Regions from separate parts of the Neoaquamicrobium sediminum genome, predicted to be linked through region 2. Evidence: riboswitches for the same ligand, from Rfam matches in the RefSeq annotation. Region 2 holds a riboswitch; the other holds the start of a gene.
The links. A riboswitch is a leader RNA that binds a small molecule or an ion and turns the genes downstream of it on or off. The one in region 2 is predicted to bind thiamine pyrophosphate.
Positions count from the first base shown of each region.

Region 1: it holds a riboswitch for thiamine pyrophosphate, as region 2 does, so the genes downstream of both, V1479_RS03395 (ABC transporter permease) here and thiB (thiamine ABC transporter substrate binding subunit) in region 2, are expected to answer to the same signal.

Region 1 is NZ_JAZHFV010000001.1:676,587-684,623, reverse strand. It holds gene V1479_RS03410 (MurR/RpiR family transcriptional regulator) at 84-1,052, shown strand; gene V1479_RS03405 (NAD(P)-binding domain-containing protein) at 1,093-2,868, shown strand; gene V1479_RS03400 (glucosamine kinase nucleotide-binding domain-containing protein) at 2,944-3,816, shown strand; TPP riboswitch at 3,944-4,046, shown strand; gene V1479_RS03395 (ABC transporter permease) at 4,172-4,915, shown strand; gene V1479_RS03390 (ABC transporter substrate-binding protein) at 4,945-5,883, shown strand; gene V1479_RS03385 (hydroxyethylthiazole kinase) at 5,880-6,614, shown strand; gene thiE (thiamine phosphate synthase) at 6,601-7,263, shown strand; gene thiD (bifunctional hydroxymethylpyrimidine kinase/phosphomethylpyrimidine kinase) at 7,260-8,037, shown strand, end outside.
Region 2 is NZ_JAZHFV010000004.1:110,200-118,236, reverse strand. It holds gene V1479_RS13685 (ABC-F family ATP-binding cassette domain-containing protein) at 1-591, opposite strand, end outside; gene V1479_RS13680 (thiamine diphosphokinase) at 594-1,241, opposite strand; TPP riboswitch at 1,344-1,468, shown strand; gene thiB (thiamine ABC transporter substrate binding subunit) at 1,510-2,511, shown strand; gene thiP (thiamine/thiamine pyrophosphate ABC transporter permease) at 2,519-4,123, shown strand; gene thiQ (thiamine ABC transporter ATP-binding protein) at 4,177-4,830, shown strand; gene V1479_RS13660 (M48 family metalloprotease) at 5,012-6,520, shown strand; gene V1479_RS13655 (RNA polymerase factor sigma-32) at 6,536-7,399, opposite strand; gene V1479_RS13650 (CarD family transcriptional regulator) at 7,625-8,037, opposite strand, start outside.

The DNA of each region.
Region 1 (8,037 bases), on a different contig from region 2:
TAGTTCCATCAATTTTCTGAGACGGCAACGCTTCTAGACATGTACAAAGGCCGCACCGAAGAACGGCCAGGCGAAGGACGCTCATGACGGACGCAGAGATGGAACAGCCGCTCGACGAGGAGCGAAGCATCAATGGAAAGCCGGACGAGGCCGGTTCCGAACCCTATCTGCGGCCGGTGCCCGACATCCTTTCCCAGATAAAGGATTTCTACGGCGACCTACGACCCGCCGAACGGCGCGTAGCCGACGTGGTGCTCGCCGACGTCACCTTCTCGGTCGACGCATCCAACGCGGAGATCGCCAGGCGCGCGGACGTCAGCGAGCCGACCGTCACCCGCTTCTGCCGGGCCATCGGCTGCGAGGGTGTGCGCGATTTCAAGCTCAAGCTGGCGCAGAGCGTGGTGGTCGGACGGCTCTACCTCTCGCCGCTGCCGCGCCCTGAATCCGGCGAGGACGGCTCGCCGCTCTGGAACGTCGTCTTCGGCGAGGCGCGCAACGCGCTAGCGGTGGTGGAGCGCAGCCTCGACCCGGCCGACGTCATGCGGGCTGCGGAACTCGTTGCCAACGCCCATCAGGTGCTGGTGTTCGGTCTCGGCGGCAGCTCGACGGCGCTCGCGCAGGAAACGCAGAACCGGCTGTTTCGCTACGGCGTCGTCGTTTCCGCCCACTCCGACCCCTACGTCATGAAAATGACGGCCTCGACGCTGAAGCCCAACGATCTCGTCATTGCCATCTCCAGCACGGGACGCACGCGCGAGGTTATCGAGGCGGTCGCGCTGGCCAAACACTACCGTGCCAAGACGCTCGCGCTGACGGCACCGGCGACCGATGTGGCAGGCGAGGTCGACCTGGCGCTGACCGCCGCCATTCCTGAATTTCCGGATCCGCTGAAGCCCACTGCCTCGCGCTACGCGTTTCTCGCGATCATCGATCTCCTGTCCACCGCAGTCGGTTACAGGCTGGATGCGGATGCCCGCGAGACGCTTAGGCGCATCAAATACACCGTCGTCAACCATCGCAAAGGCAGCGCCTCCGAACCGCTCGGAGACTGAGCCTGCGCGCCGGCAACACCGGCATTTCAGGAGGGACTTCATGCACGACACGGCACCCGCGGCAAAGGCATCGGCCTGGCTGGCGCAACTGGCGGACACGCTCCAGCGTCGCGACGTGGCGGGCGCGCTGGAGCTGTTTGCCGAGGACTGCTACTGGCGCGATCTGGTCGCCTTCACGTGGAACGTGAAAACGATGGAAGGCAAGCCCGCGATCGCCGCGATGCTGGACGCGACGCTTGCCGCCACCGGCCCGCGCGACTGGGCCGTGACACAGGGCGCCGGTTCGGAACCGATAGAGGCATGGTTCACCTTTGCCACGGCTGCGGGGCGCGGGAGCGGCATCTTCACGCTCGAAAACGGCAAGTGCCGGACGATGCTGACGACGCTGCAATCGCTCGACGGGCATGAGGAACCCCTCGGGCCACGCCGCGCCAACGGCGTTCGCCACGGCGCGGACCGCAACCGGGCGACCTGGGCCGAGCAGCGGGCCGCCGAAGAAGCCGCATACGGGAACGGCACCGACCCCTACTGCCTGATCATCGGCGGCGGCCAGGGCGGCATCATGCTCGGCGCGCGCCTGAAGCAGCTCGGCGTGCCCACCGTGATCGTCGAAAAGAACGCCAGGGCCGGCGATTCCTGGCGCAACCGCTACCGCTCGCTTGTGCTGCACGACCCCGTCTGGTACGATCACCTGCCCTATATCCCCTTTCCCGCGAACTGGCCTGTGTTCACGCCCAAGGACAAGATGGGCGACTGGCTGGAAATGTATGTGAAGGTGATGGAGCTCACCTATTGGGGCGGCACGGAATGCGTCTCGGCGCAGTTCGACGAAGCCGAAAAGCGCTGGACGGTCGAGCTGCGGCGCGACGGCAAAACGATCACGCTGAGGCCCGCCCAGCTCGTCTTCGCCACCGGCGCCTATGGGCCGCCGAAGATGCTGGACCTCAAGGGCGCCGACAGCTTCGGCGGCAAAATGATCCATTCGAGCCAATATTCGGATGGCTCGGCCTATCGAGGCCGCAAGGTGGTGGTGATCGGTGCGGCGAGTTCGGCCCACGACGTTGCGGTCGACCTTTGGGAAGCCGGCGCCGACGTCACCATGGTGCAGCGCTCGCCGACAACCGTGGTGCGCTCGCAGACCCTGATGGACATGGCCTTCGACATCTATTCCGAGGAAGCGGTCGCACGCGGGATCGATGTCGACAAGGCCGACATGATCGCGGCGGCGACGCCGTTCGCCCTGCAGCCGCCGAAGCAGAAGGCGCTTTACGACCGCATCCGTGCACGCGACGCCGAGTTCTATCGCAAGCTGGAAGCGACCGGCTTCCTCCTCGATTTCGGGCCCGACGAGACCGGGCTTATGATGAAGGCCTATCGTACCGGCTCCGGCTATTATGTGGACGTGGGTGCATCGCAACTGATCATCGACGGCGAGATCGGCATCAAGGCGGGCGTGGAGATCGACAGGCTGACGCCGACCGGTATCCGCTTTGCCGACGGGAGCGAGATCGAGGCCGAAATCGTCATCCAGTCGACGGGCTTCCAGTCGATGCACGAGGTGGTGGCAAAGATCGTGTCGCGCGAGATCGCCGACGAGATCGGCACCTGCTGGGGGCTCGGCTCCGGCACCCGCAACGATCCCGGTCCCTGGCATGGCGAACTGCGCAACATGTACAAGCCGGTCGCGCAGGAAAACCTGTGGTTCCAGGGCGGCAACCTAGCGCTATCGCGGTTTTTCTCGAAATTTGTCGCGCTGCAGATCAAGGCACGGATGGAAAGAATCCCCACCCCGGTATATTCGACGCCCCTGCAATAGCGGCAAAGGTGGACGCGGCGCGGCGGTCTCGACTGGAGCACACGCCGTTCCGCCCCGAGAAGAACGGAGCATCCAATGTCCTATATCCTGGCGGTGGATGGGGGCGGGACACAGTGCAGGGCGGCAATCGCCGCCCTCGACGGCACCATACTGGGCCGGGCGACGGCCGGATCCGCCAACATGGCAACCGACCCGCAGGGAGCGATGGCGAGCGTGGTGGACGCCGCACGCGCCGCGCTTGCCGCCGGCGGAATCGCCGAGACGCCGCTGTCGTCGATCCACGCCTATCTCGGGCTGGCCGGCGCGAATGTCGAGCCCGATCACAGCAGCCTGATTGCCGGCCTGCCGTTTCGCGACACGCGCATCGTCGAAGATTCGGTGATTGCCGTGCGCGGCGCGCTGGGGCCCAACGACGGCGTGATGGCGGTGCTGGGCACCGGCTCGGTCTATGGCGGACGGCGCGACGGAAAGATGCTGCGCGCCGGCGGGTGGGGTTTCGTGGTTGGGGACCAGGGCAGCGGCGCACGCCTGGGGCGGGCGCTCATGGAACAGACGCTGCTCGCTTACGACGGCGTGGTGCCCGAATCGGAGCTCACACGCTCGGTGATGCGCGACTATGGCGACGACCCCAACAGGATCGTGGCTTTCGGCACCACCGCGCGACCGGCCGATTTCGCCCGCTATGCACCGCTCGTTTTCGAGGCCGCTGACCGGGGCGATGCCATCGCCATGGCTGTTGTGGCCGGTGCGGTAGCCGACGTGAATGCTGCACTCGGCGCCATTGTCTGGGACGGATGCCAGCACCTGTGCCTGACGGGCGGGCTGGCACCGAACTACGAGCACCGGCTGGCAGAGACGTTCCTCCGGATTCTCAAGCCTGTGCGCGGCAATGCGCTGGCGGGCGCGGTCGAACTGGCTGTGGAGACCTTCGCCTCACCGCAGGCCTGAATGCGCACAGGCGAACGACGCGCCTTGCCCCTGCATAGCAAGCTTTTGCCGCCGCTCTTTCCGTTCTGGCCCCTTCGGACACCGCATCTGGCCGAGTTGACGAGCGCCGCGGCCTTGCATAGGTTGCAGCCATTCCGAGGGGTGCACCGCACGGTGCTGAGACGGCGTTGAGCCGGACCCTTGAACCTGATCCGGGTCATGCCGGCGTAGGAACGGAAAAAGGGTCCCGCCAATCGGGGCAATCCTGATCTCTTCTTCGCTTCACCTGGATCTCCATGATGACCATCGGGAGATCGCCATGCAGCCATTCTTGTTCGAACGTCCGCCTGATCCGCCGGCCTGAGCGAGAACGCGCATGTCTACGCTGTCGACGGTTCTGCGCACTGTCGTCGTCCTGCTGGTCGCCTGGCAGGCGCTTGTGCTTGTGCTCGAACCGCCCCGCTACATCCTGCCGGGTCCGCTCGACGTCGCCGACGCGCTATGGCGCCAGCGGAACTATCTGCTTGCCAACACGGCCGTGACGCTGGCCGAGATCGCTATTGGCTTCGCGGCTGGCACCGCCCTGGGCATCGTCACCGCGTTGGGCATCGTCGCGCTGCCTCGGTTCGGCGCGGTCGCCTGGCCGCTGGTGCTGGTGGCGCAGGCCTTCCCCGTATTCGTGATCGCGCCGCTGCTGGTGCTCTGGTTCGGCTTCGGCATGGCCTCCAAGGTCGCAATGACCACGCTGATCATCTTCTTTCCCATTGCCTCTGCCTTTGCCGATGGTTTGCGGCGCACCGACCCCGATGTGCTCGACGCCGCCGCGCTGACGCAGGCCGACAACCTCGAAACGCTGTTCCACATCCGGGTGCCGCTCGCCTTGCCCGCGCTGATTTCCGGCCTGCGGGTTGCGGCCCCGCTCGCGCCGCTGGGCGCGATCATCGGCGAATGGGTCGGCGCCTCCGCCGGCCTCGGCTTCGTGATGATCCAGGCCAATGCGCGGCTACAGACAGACACCGTCTTTGCCGCGATGACCATCGTCGTGGCCCTCACCCTTGCCCTGCGCGGACTGGTCGACGCGCTGGCGCCGCTTCTCGTGCCGTGGGCACGGGAAGCATGACGACCGAACCTTCAGGAGCCAACACCGCCATGACAAGACCCATTCTTCTGGCCATAGCCCTCAGCCTCGCCGCGACAGGGCAATCGCACGCGCAGAAGCGCCTCACCGTTCTGCTGGAGTGGTTCGTCAACCCCGACCACGCTCCGCTTGTCGTTGCACAGGAGCTTGGTCTGTTCGAGGAAGCGGGGCTTGAGGTTGAGCTGTTGCCGCCCTCCGATCCCTCCATCGTGCCGCGCGCGATCGCGTCCGGACAGGCCGACATCGGTATCCATTATCAGCCGAACCTCTATCTGGATCATGCCGCAGGTGTTCCGCTCATCCGCGTCGGGACGCTGGTCGAGACGCCATTGAACACCGTGACCGTGCTGGCCGACGGCCCGATCGAGAGCATCGCCGATCTCGCCGGCAAACGCATCGGCTACTCCGTCTCGGGTTTTCAGGATGCGATGCTGGGACGGATGCTGGAGAGCGCCGGCGTGGCGCTCGAAGACGTCGAACTCATCAACGTCAACTTCTCCCTGTCACCGTCGCTGATCGGTGGACAGGTGGACGCGACCATCGGGGGATTTCGCAATTTCGAGCTCACCCAGATGCAGCTCGAAGGCCATGAAGGCCGCGCCTTCTTTCCCGAGGAGCACGGCGTCCCGGTCTATGACGAGCTGATCTTCGTTACCCGGTCTGACCTTGCCGACGACGACCGGCTGCCGCGCTTCCTGCAGGCAGTGGAGCGCGGCGCGATCCACCTGACCAACCATCCGGAGGAGAGCTGGAAGCTCTTCATCCGCGCCTACCCCGACCTCGACGACCCGCTCAACCGGCAGGCTTGGATCGATACGCTGCCACGCTTCGCCAAGCGGCCGATGGCGCTCGACCGCACCCGCTATCGGCGGTTCGGCGCGTTCATGGTGGAAAGCGGACTGATCGAGGCAGCGCCAACTGTCGACACGATCGCGGTGGAACTGCAATGAGCGGCGATTTTCCCGAACAAGCCGCCGAGATGCTGCAACGCCTGCGCGGCGCCACCCCACGCGTCCACTGCCTGATGAACACGGTCGTGCAGAAGCCGGTGGCGGACGGGCTGTCGGCGCTCGGCGCGATACCGTCGATGACGTCCTCCGTCGACGAGGTATCCGGCTTCGTCGCCAAGGCTGATGCGCTTGTGGTCAATCTCGGCACGCTGGACGACCAGCGCAGGCAGGCGATCCGACTGGCGCTCGATACGGTTCAAGACAAGGCGAAGCCGTGGGTGCTTGACCCTGCGCACTGCGATTATTCGCCCCCGCGCGCGACTTTCGCGCAGGAACTGCTGGCACGCGGTCCCGCGGTCATGCGGGCGAATGCGAGCGAGTTCGTCCTGCTGTCGGTGCCAGACACTGTGGTGGGGGTCCGGACCGGCGCGAGCGATCTGGTGAGACAGGGCGAGCGGTCGCTTGCGATCGAAAACGGCCATGCGCTGACGGCGAAGGTCACGGGCACGGGGTGCCTGTCGGGCGCGATCATCGCCGCATTCCTCGCAGTTGAAAGAGACGCCTTCCAGGCGGCCACGGCGGCGATGCTGGTGGTCGGTGTCGCTGCGGAGATCGCTGGCGAGACAGCCCATGGGCCTGGCAGCTTCGAGCCGGCATTTCTGGATGCGCTCGACAGGATCGGTCCGGCAGAAATCACGAAACGCGCGCGGGTGGCTCATGCCCAGGATTGACTACAGGCTGAATGCCATCGTCGACGGATCGCTCTCCGCTCTCGGATCGCTGCCGGAGCTTGCGGCCATCGCGGCGTCGAACGGCGCGACGATCATCCAGTATCGCGACAAGCATGCCTCGACCCGGGCGATGATCGAGAACGCCATCGCTATCCGCGAGGCCATAACGAGCAGCGGCGTACCGCTCGTCGTCAACGACAGGCTTGACGTTGCGATGGCTGCCGGAGCGCACGGCGTTCATCTCGGCCGGGACGACATGCCGGCGGCGACCGCGCGGCAGCTTCTCGGCACGAATGCGATCATCGGGCTGACCGTGAAGAATGCAGCCGATGCCGATGCCGCCATCGCCGCGCCCATCGACTATGCCTGCATCGGCGGCGTGTTCGAGACGCTGTCGAAGGACAATCCGGACCCACCTGTCGGTCTCGACGGCTTTACGTCCCTGCGGCGGAAGATTGCCGCGGCACGCGCTGACCTGCCCGTCGGTGCGATCGCGGGGATCGACGTGGAACGCACCCGTGCAGTCGTCGCCGCCGGTGCGTCCGGGGTCGCGGTCATCTCCGCAATCTTTCGCGCCGACGACATCGCGCAGGCGGCGCGAGCGCTGCGCGCAGCAGTGGACGATACCTTGGTAGGGCATAGCTCATGAATGCGATTGCGCTGACCATCGCCGGATCGGACAGCGGCGGCGGAGCGGGGATCCAGGCCGATCTCAAGACGTTTTCCGCGCTAGGCGTGTTCGGCACCAGCGTCATCACCGCCATCACCGCGCAAAATACGCTCGGCGTGCGCGCGGTGGAGGACATCTCGCCGGAGATGGTCGGGCACCAGATCGACGCGATCTTCGACGACATCGCGGTCGGCGCCACCAAGATCGGCATGGTCTCGCGCGTAGCAACCATCGCAGTGATCGCCGAACGGCTGAGCCGGCGCGCGGTGCGGCCAGTGCTCGACCCGGTGATGGTTGCGACCTCCGGCGACCGGCTGCTGGCGGCCGACGCGGTGGGAGCGTTGCGGGAACAGTTGCTGCCTATCGCAGCCCTCGTGACGCCCAACCTGCCCGAGGCCGCGCTGCTGGCCGACACCGGCATCGCCGAAAACGAGCAGGATATGATCGAGCAGGCCGAGACGATCCTGAAAAGCGGAGCCGGGGCAGTGCTGGTCAAGGGCGGGCACGGCAACGGCGCGGAGAGCGTCGATATTCTCGTCACCAGCAAGGGAACGGCACGTTATGCGGCGCCGCGGGTGCAGACGCCCAACACGCACGGTACCGGCTGCACATTGTCGGCGGCGATCGCGGCGGGCCTCGCTTCCGGCCTTACGCTTGAGGACGCGGTGGCGCAGGCAAAGACCTATCTGCAAAAGGCCTTGCAGGCCTCCGACCGGTTGCTTGTCGGTCGCGGGCACGGGCCGGTGCATCATT
Region 2 (8,037 bases):
GAGCCGCCGCGTGGTACCGCGATCCAGCCACACCGTCGCCCGCGACACGCGTTCCAGAAACCGCCTGTCATGCGAGATCATGATGAGCGCCGACTTCGTGCGCTGCAGTTCGCCTTCCAGCCATTCGATGGTGGCCAGGTCGAGGTGGTTGGTCGGTTCGTCAAGCAGCAGAATGTCGGGTTCCGGCGCCATGACGCGGGCGAGCGCGGCACGCCGCGCCTCGCCGCCGGAAAGCGTGCCCGGCCGCTCGTCGCCCGAAAGCCCGAGGCTTTCGATCAGATAGGTGGCGCGATATGGATCGTCTGCCGGCCCCAGGCCGGCCTCGACATAGGCGAGCACACTCGCGTAGCCGTCCATATCGGGCTCCTGCGGCAGATAGCGCACAGTCGCTGTCGGCTGCCGGAAAATCTCGCCGTCCTGCGACTCGACCATGCCGGCCGCGATCTTGAGCAGCGTCGATTTGCCCGATCCGTTGCGACCCACAAGCGCAATCTTCTCGCCGGAGGATGCCGAGAGCGAAGCGCCGTCGAGCAGCGGAGTGCCGCCGAAGGTCAGCCGAATGCCATCAAGGGTAAGAAGCGGTGGAGCCATCGTCACATGCGAAAATAGGAAACAGGATGGGCGATCAGAAGGGCGCGACCGGACTGGAGCGTCACGCTCAGGTCGCCCCGCACTTCATTCGAGAGCGTCAACGACGAGCCGAAAGGCACAGACCGGTCGGAAAGCGGCCATTTCGCACCGGATAGCGTAAGCCCTTCGAGGTCGGAGAACGGCAACACACTGAACAGCGTCCCGTTCTCGTAATCGAAGCTCCTTGCGGTGCCAGGCAGAAGCGGCGTTCCCTCCTGCTGGCCGCTGGTCAACAGGCACCGTGTGCCCCCTTCGGACAGCCGCAAAGCGGCCGCAAGATGCAGGAAGGCGTGGTCGGCACGCGCGCCACCGAACGCCCCAACGAGGATAAGCTCGTCAGCGCCACGGGCCAGCGCGGCATCGATGGCGATTTCACCGTCGGTCTTGTCCTTGTCGGCCGAGAATATCTCGGTCGGCACGTCGCCATGGGCCTGTCTCAACCCGTCGTCGACGGAATCGAAATCGCCCGTCCACAATTCCGGAACGATGCCAAGCACGCTTGCGTGGCGGATGCCGGAATCGGCGGCAATCACCCGGGTGTGTTCGAGTTGGCCGGCGAGCCGGGGCGTGGCGACGAGGTCGCCGCCAAGAAGGATGGCGAAGCGGGTCATGCGCGTCGCCTCTATCACGCGAGCCCAATGAAGCGAAAGCGCCTTGCATCGCGTCCGCCAAACAATCGCTTGCCTAGCCTTGCCCGCATCCCTATTTCTGGAACCGCTCTAACGGGGTGCCGGACGCGAACCATGCGGACCGGCTGAGAGGCATGACGGGGCAACCCTGCCAACCCGCTGAACCTGATCCGGCTCATACCGGCGGAGGGATTAGACGCTGCAGCCAAAGCGCCTGATTTCCCTTGAAACACAAACCAAGGAGGCGCCGATGCGCGACCGTTTTCTCATTATCCTCACAGCTTCGCTGGGTCTCGCCGCCATGCCGGCCACAGCTCAGGAAAAGCTGACCGTCTATACCTATGAGAGCTTTACCGCCTCATGGGGTCCCGGCCCGGTCGTCGAGAAGGCGTTCGAGGCAGAATGCGGCTGCGACCTGGAATTCGTTGCGGTGGCCGATGGCGTGGCGCTTCTGAACCGTCTCAAGCTCGAAGGCAGCGGCACGCAGGCCGACATCGTTCTGGGGCTGGACACCAACCTCACCTATGAGGCGCGTGAGACAGGCCTGTTCGCGCCACACGGTATTTCGCTCGAACGCGTGGATGTGCCGGGCGACTGGAACGACGACATGTTCGTGCCGTTCGACTATGGCTACTTCGCCTTCGTCTACGACACCGAGGCGATCGCGACGCCCCCAGCAAGCCTGAAGGAACTGGTCGAAGGTGACCCTGAGGAGAAGATCGTCATCCAGGACCCGCGCACCTCGACGCCCGGGCTCGGCCTGCTTTTGTGGGTTAAAGCTGTCTACGGCGACGAGGCGCAGGCCGCCTGGGAGAAGCTCGGCCAGCGCGTGCTGACAGTAACGCCCGGCTGGAGCGAGGCCTACGGCCTGTTCACCAGCAGCGAGGCAGGCATGGTCCTCTCCTACACGACCTCGCCCGCCTATCACGAGATTGCGGAGGACAGCCAGCGCTACAAGGCCGCGAGTTTCGAGGAGGGACACTACCTGCAGGTCGAGGTTGCCGGCGCGACGCTCAAGGGCGCGCAGAACCCGCTGACCGCCCAGTTCCTCGAATTCATGACGGGACCTGGCTTCCAGGATGCGATCCCCGAGACCAACTGGATGTTCCCGGCCGGCGAAACCTCAGGACCGCTCAACCCGGTCTTCGACACTCTCGTCGAGCCTTCCAAAACGCTCGCATTCACGCCCGAGCAGGTCGCCCAGAACCGCCAGCGCTGGATCGACGAGTGGCTTGCCGTGATGAGCCGCTGAACCCTCGATGACGCGCGACCGCCGCATTCTGGCAGGCATTTCCGCTCTAACGGCGATCGCGGTGCTGATCGGCGGGGCCTTTACCGGCCTCGCGTGGGAAGCATTCTCAGACTGGTCGGGCGCGCTTTCCGCATTCAATGCCTACCTCCTGCGGATCGTTCGTTTCACCTTGTGGCAGGCGGTTCTTTCGACGGTTCTTTCCGTCGTGCCGGCGATGCTGGTTGCGCGAGCGCTTGCGCGCCACCCCGCCTTTCCCGGCCGCGGCCTCGTCCTGCGGCTGTTCGCGCTACCGCTGGCGCTGCCCGCCATCGTCGCAGCACTCGGCGTTCTGGCGCTGCTGGGCCGCGCGGGGCTTTTCGCCGATGTCCTTACCGCCGCGACCGGTGCGCGCTGGCAGGGCATATACGGGCTTTCGGGAATTCTGGTTGCCCATGTCTTCTTCAACCTGCCGCTGGCGACGCGGCTGTTCCTGCAGGCGCTCGAAACCATTCCCGCCGACCAGTGGCGACTTGCGGCTCAACTGGGCATCGGCGCCCGTACCGGCTTCCGGCTCATAGAATGGCCGGTGCTGCGCGCTGCGTTGCCGGGGATCGCGGGCCTTGTCTTCATGCTCTGCGTAACCTCCTTCACCATCGTGCTGACGCTGGGCGGCGGCCCGCGTGCAACGACGCTGGAGGTCGCGATCTACCAGGCACTGCGTTTCGACTTCGACCCTGCCCGCGCGGTGACATTGACGGCGTTGCAGATCGTCCTCACGGCGGCAGTCGTAGCAGTACTGATCCGGCTCGGGGCAAACATGACGGGCGACGCAAACCTTCCGGTCGCCCCCCGCCGACCCGTGGTGGCTGGAAAGTTCGAGCAGGTCGCCAATGGCGCGCTCATCCTTGCGGCCCTAGTCTTCGTTGCCGGGCCGCTTGCCGCGACGGTCATCGCAGGCCTGCGCGCCGACCTTGCGCGGCTGGCGGCAGACCCGGCCGTGCATGCAGCCACCATGACCAGCCTTCTGCTGGCACTTATCGCCGCTCTGCTTTCGGTTGCGCTGTCGCTGGCGCTCACCATGGCCCGACGCGCGGAGGAATTGCGCAGATCGTCGTCAGCATCACCGTCCCTGCTTGAGCGTATGCTGGATACCGGTGCCGGCTTCGTCCTCGTCGTGCCGCCTATAGTCGTCGGTGCCGGCTGGTTCATCCTGCTTCGCCAGACCGGCAATGTCTTTGCGGTCGCCCCCATCATGGTGATAACCGTCAACGCCGTAATGGCGATGCCTTTTGCGATCCGGGCGATCAGACCCGCCTACGACGCGGCCAGCGCACGCCACGAAAGGCTGTGCGCCTCACTCGGCATTTCGGGCGTCAACCGCTTCCGCCTGGTGGATTGGCCGTCCATCCGCCGCCCAATGTTGATGGCGCTCGCCTTTGCGATGGCGCTGTCGCTTGGCGATCTCGGGGTGATTGCCCTGTTCGGCTCCGATTCGGTGCAGACCCTGCCCTATCTGCTGCTGGCGCGTATGGGCAGCTATCGAACCGAAGATGCCGCAGGGCTTGCGCTCTTTCTCGGCGTCCTTTGCCTGCTGCTGATGATGCTTGTCGACAACGCGAGGAGAAGCCGGTGAGTGGTGCCGCAGTCCGGCTCGATGACGTCACCTTCAGCTATGGCGATACCTCGATGACCTTCGACCTCGCTGTCGGGACGGGCTCCATCGTCGCTGTGATGGGGCCGAGCGGTTCGGGAAAATCGACGCTACTCAATCTTGTGGCGGGCTTCGAGACGCCGGCCTCCGGCCATGTGCTGATAGGCGATCTCGATGCAACGACCATGCCGCCGGCCAGACGTCCCGTTTCCATGATCTTCCAGGAGAACAATCTCTTTGCCCATCTGGACGTGGCCAGCAATGTCGGTCTCGGACGATCGGCGTCACTCCGCCTGTCGCCCAGGGATCGCGAGGACGTCGCTGCCGCTCTTGCCCGCACGGGGCTGACCGGCAAGGAACGGCGCCTGCCCGCCGAACTGTCGGGCGGAGAACGCCAACGCGTTGCGCTTTCGCGCGTGTTGGTGCGCGATCGGCCGGTGCTGCTGCTCGACGAACCATTTGCCTCGCTCGGGCCCGCCTTGCGCCGCGAGATGCTGGAACTGGTGCGCGAGCTGCACGCAGAACGGGGCATGACGATCATGATGGTTACCCACCACCCTGACGACGCCGAAGCGCTCGCCGACCAAGTCGCTTTCATTGAAGACGGAAGAATCGCTGCCTACGCAGCAGCGGAAAAGATGTTCTCGGACAACGCGCCTGCGGCATTCAGGGCTTACATCGGAGCCTGACGGCCAGCTTCCCGATATCCCTGCCCGGAAGCCGACACAATTCCCGGTCAAATCCAGCAAACCGAAGCGCGTGGCTTGTTTCCGTAGCGGGACTCTGGCTTAGCTCGTTTGCAACCCTTTTGCCTTTATTCCGTTTCTGAACCATCGAATTCGATGAAAGGACAACGAGCTGTCCACGCCAATGCAGGATAAGTTGAAGCTCCGGTCCCAAACCGGACCGGGCTGCGCTCTGCGGCGCGGTGTGATCTTGCTCGGCCTGATTTCTTCGCTTGCAGGCTGCCAGGTGCTCGAAGGCGCGACCGGCAACAGCGACGCGTTCCAGCCCTCTGCCAATCCCGTTACCGTCGATACGGTCACCCGAAACGACCGCATGGCGGCAATCGCGCGCGAGCAGCATCCGCGCATTCTCGCGACATATGGCGGTGAATATTCCGATCGCAAGCTGGAGCGCATGGTCGCCAGGGTCGTCGGCACGCTGACGCTCGACCCAGAGAACCCGAACCAGACCTACCAGATCACCATCCTCAACTCGCCCAACATCAACGCCTTCGCATTGCCGGGCGGCTATCTCTACGTGACGCGCGGACTGCTGGCGCTCGCCAACGATTCGGCCGAGCTTGCCGCCGTGCTGGCGCACGAAATGGCGCATGTGACCGCAAATCACGGCATCCAGCGCCAACAGAAGGAAGCCGAAGAGGTTCTGGCCTCGCAGGTGGTCAACGACGTTCTTGGCAGCGATCCCGCCGCACGGGTGGCGCTCGTGCGCGGCAAGCTACGGCTTGCGCAATTCTCCCGCAATCAGGAGCTCGAAGCAGACGCGATCGGTATCCGTGCAATCGCGCGCGCCGGCTACGATCCGTTTGCCTCGGCACGGTTCCTGCAGTCGATGGCATCCTACAGCGCATCGCGCAACGTGACGGGTGCCGTCGACGAGAACCTCGACTTTCTGGCAAGTCACCCGACTGCGCCGCAGCGCATAGAGCTCGCGCTTCGCCACGCCCGTCAGTACGGAGCGCCGGGTACGGGCACGCGCGACCGCGACCAGTTCCTGGAAGGCCTTGACGGCATGCTGTTCGGTGACACGCCGGAAGAAGGCTTCGTGCGTGGGCTGACCTTCATGCACCCGAAACTTGGCGTGGCATTTTCGGTGCCTGAGGGCTTCGTGATCGACAACACGGCGGCAGCCGTAACCGCCGCCGGGCCGGGCGATGTGGCCATTCGCTTCGATGGCGTGTCGATCGACCGGCGCGTTTCGCTCGCCGACTATGTACGCAGCGGCTGGGTCGCGGGCCTCGACACATCGAGCATCCGGCAGACCACAATCAACGGCAACGAGGCTGTTTCCGCCCGCGCAAGCGCCGAAGGCTGGCAGTTCGACGTGACCGTGATCCGTGCCGCAGGTGAGGTCTATCGCCTGCTGACCGCAGCGCCGGCAGCCAGCACCGCCCTCGATGCCATAGCGAGCCAGGTCGGCAGCAGCTTCCGCACGCTGACCGCAGCCGAAAAAGCATCGCTGCGTCCGCTTCGAGTCCGGGTGGTAACGGTCCGCGCAGGACAGACCGTGGCTACCCTTGCCGCCCAGATGCAGGGTGTCGACCGGAAAATGGACATGTTCCGGCTCATCAACGCCATGAGTTCCGGCGCGACGGTGTCGGCCGGCAGCAAGGTGAAGATCATCACCGACAGGTAAGGCTTATATCAGGTCTCAGGCTGCGCTGCGAACCACTGCGGGATCGATATTCACCAGTGCCGTACGCAGCTTTTCAAGCGCGCGGCCTTCGATCTGGCGCACACGCTCCTTGGAGATGCCGAGCTTCTCCCCCAGCGCCTCCAGCGTTGCACCCTCATCGCGCAGCCTGCGCTCACGGATGATACGCAGTTCGCGCGGATTGAGCGTTGCCAGAGCCTGGCTCAGCCATTGCGCACGCCGCTCCTCATCAATGCGAGAACCCACGACTTCGTCGGGGAGCGGCTGGTCGGAAACGAGAAAATCCATCCGTTCGGAACCGGTATCTCCGTCAGCCGCAACGGGTGCGTTCAGCGAAGTATCGGGACCGGACAAACGTGCATCCATCGTCGCGACGTCGGCCGCCGCGATGCCAAGTGCTGCCGAAATCTCGTTGTAGAGCGCGTCGTTCGACAGCATCCGCGAATCCTGCGCAAGACGCGCACGAAGACGACGCAGATTGAAGAATAAAGCCTTTTGGGCCGATGACGTGCCGCCACGGACGATCGACCAGTTGCGCAGGATGAAGTCCTGCATCGAAGCGCGGATCCACCACGTCGCATAGGTCGAGAAGCGCACTTCCCGCTCCGGCTCGAAACGGGCCGCCGCTTCCAGCAGGCCGACATGACCTTCCTGAATGAGGTCGTTCATCGACAGGCCGAAATGGCGAAATTTTGAAGCCATGGAAATCACGAGCCTCATATGGGCTACCGCTATGCGGTGAAGCGCCTGTTGATCGCCCTTCTCCTTCCAGCGCAGGGCGAGCTCATGCTCCTCCTCGCGCGCCAGATAGGGCGCTCGCATCGCCTCCCGGATCATGCTTCGCTTTGCTGGATCGTCCATGTCACGCTCCCGAACAAGGAATACGCGTCAACGGCCGTAAAAGTTCCATCCAGCTATGATAGAAGTTGCCTCCCGTCGCCGCCAGCCATAGGCGACGCCTTCCGGCGCACAAAGACGTGAGCGGCAGCAGCACGCGCATCCCGGCCAGCGGGCATTCACAAACGAAAGAAAACCCGGCTGCCGAAGCAGCCGGGTTCTGTCAGGTCAAACCTGCGGAAATGCGTCTTATGCCGCTTCTTCCTGCTCGGTTTCCTCGTTGTCGGCCTTGGCGCCGCGACGCGGACCCTTGTTGAGGTTGGTCTCGATGAGACGCACCGCCTCGGTGTCAGACATCTTGTTCACGGCCGCGATCTCGCGCGCCATGCGGTCCAGCGCCGCCTCGTAGAGCTGGCGCTCCGAGTAGGACTGCTCGGGCTGGTTTTCGGCGCGATAGAGGTCGCGCACCACTTCCGAGATCGAGATCAGGTCGCCGGAATTGATCTTTGCGTCATATTCCTGCGCACGGCGCGACCACATGGTGCGCTTCACGCGTGCGCGGCCCTGCACGACCTTGAGCGCGCGATCGACATAGTCGGTTTCAGACAACTTGCGCATGCCGATGGACGTCGCCTTGGCGACCGGCACCTTAAGACGCATCT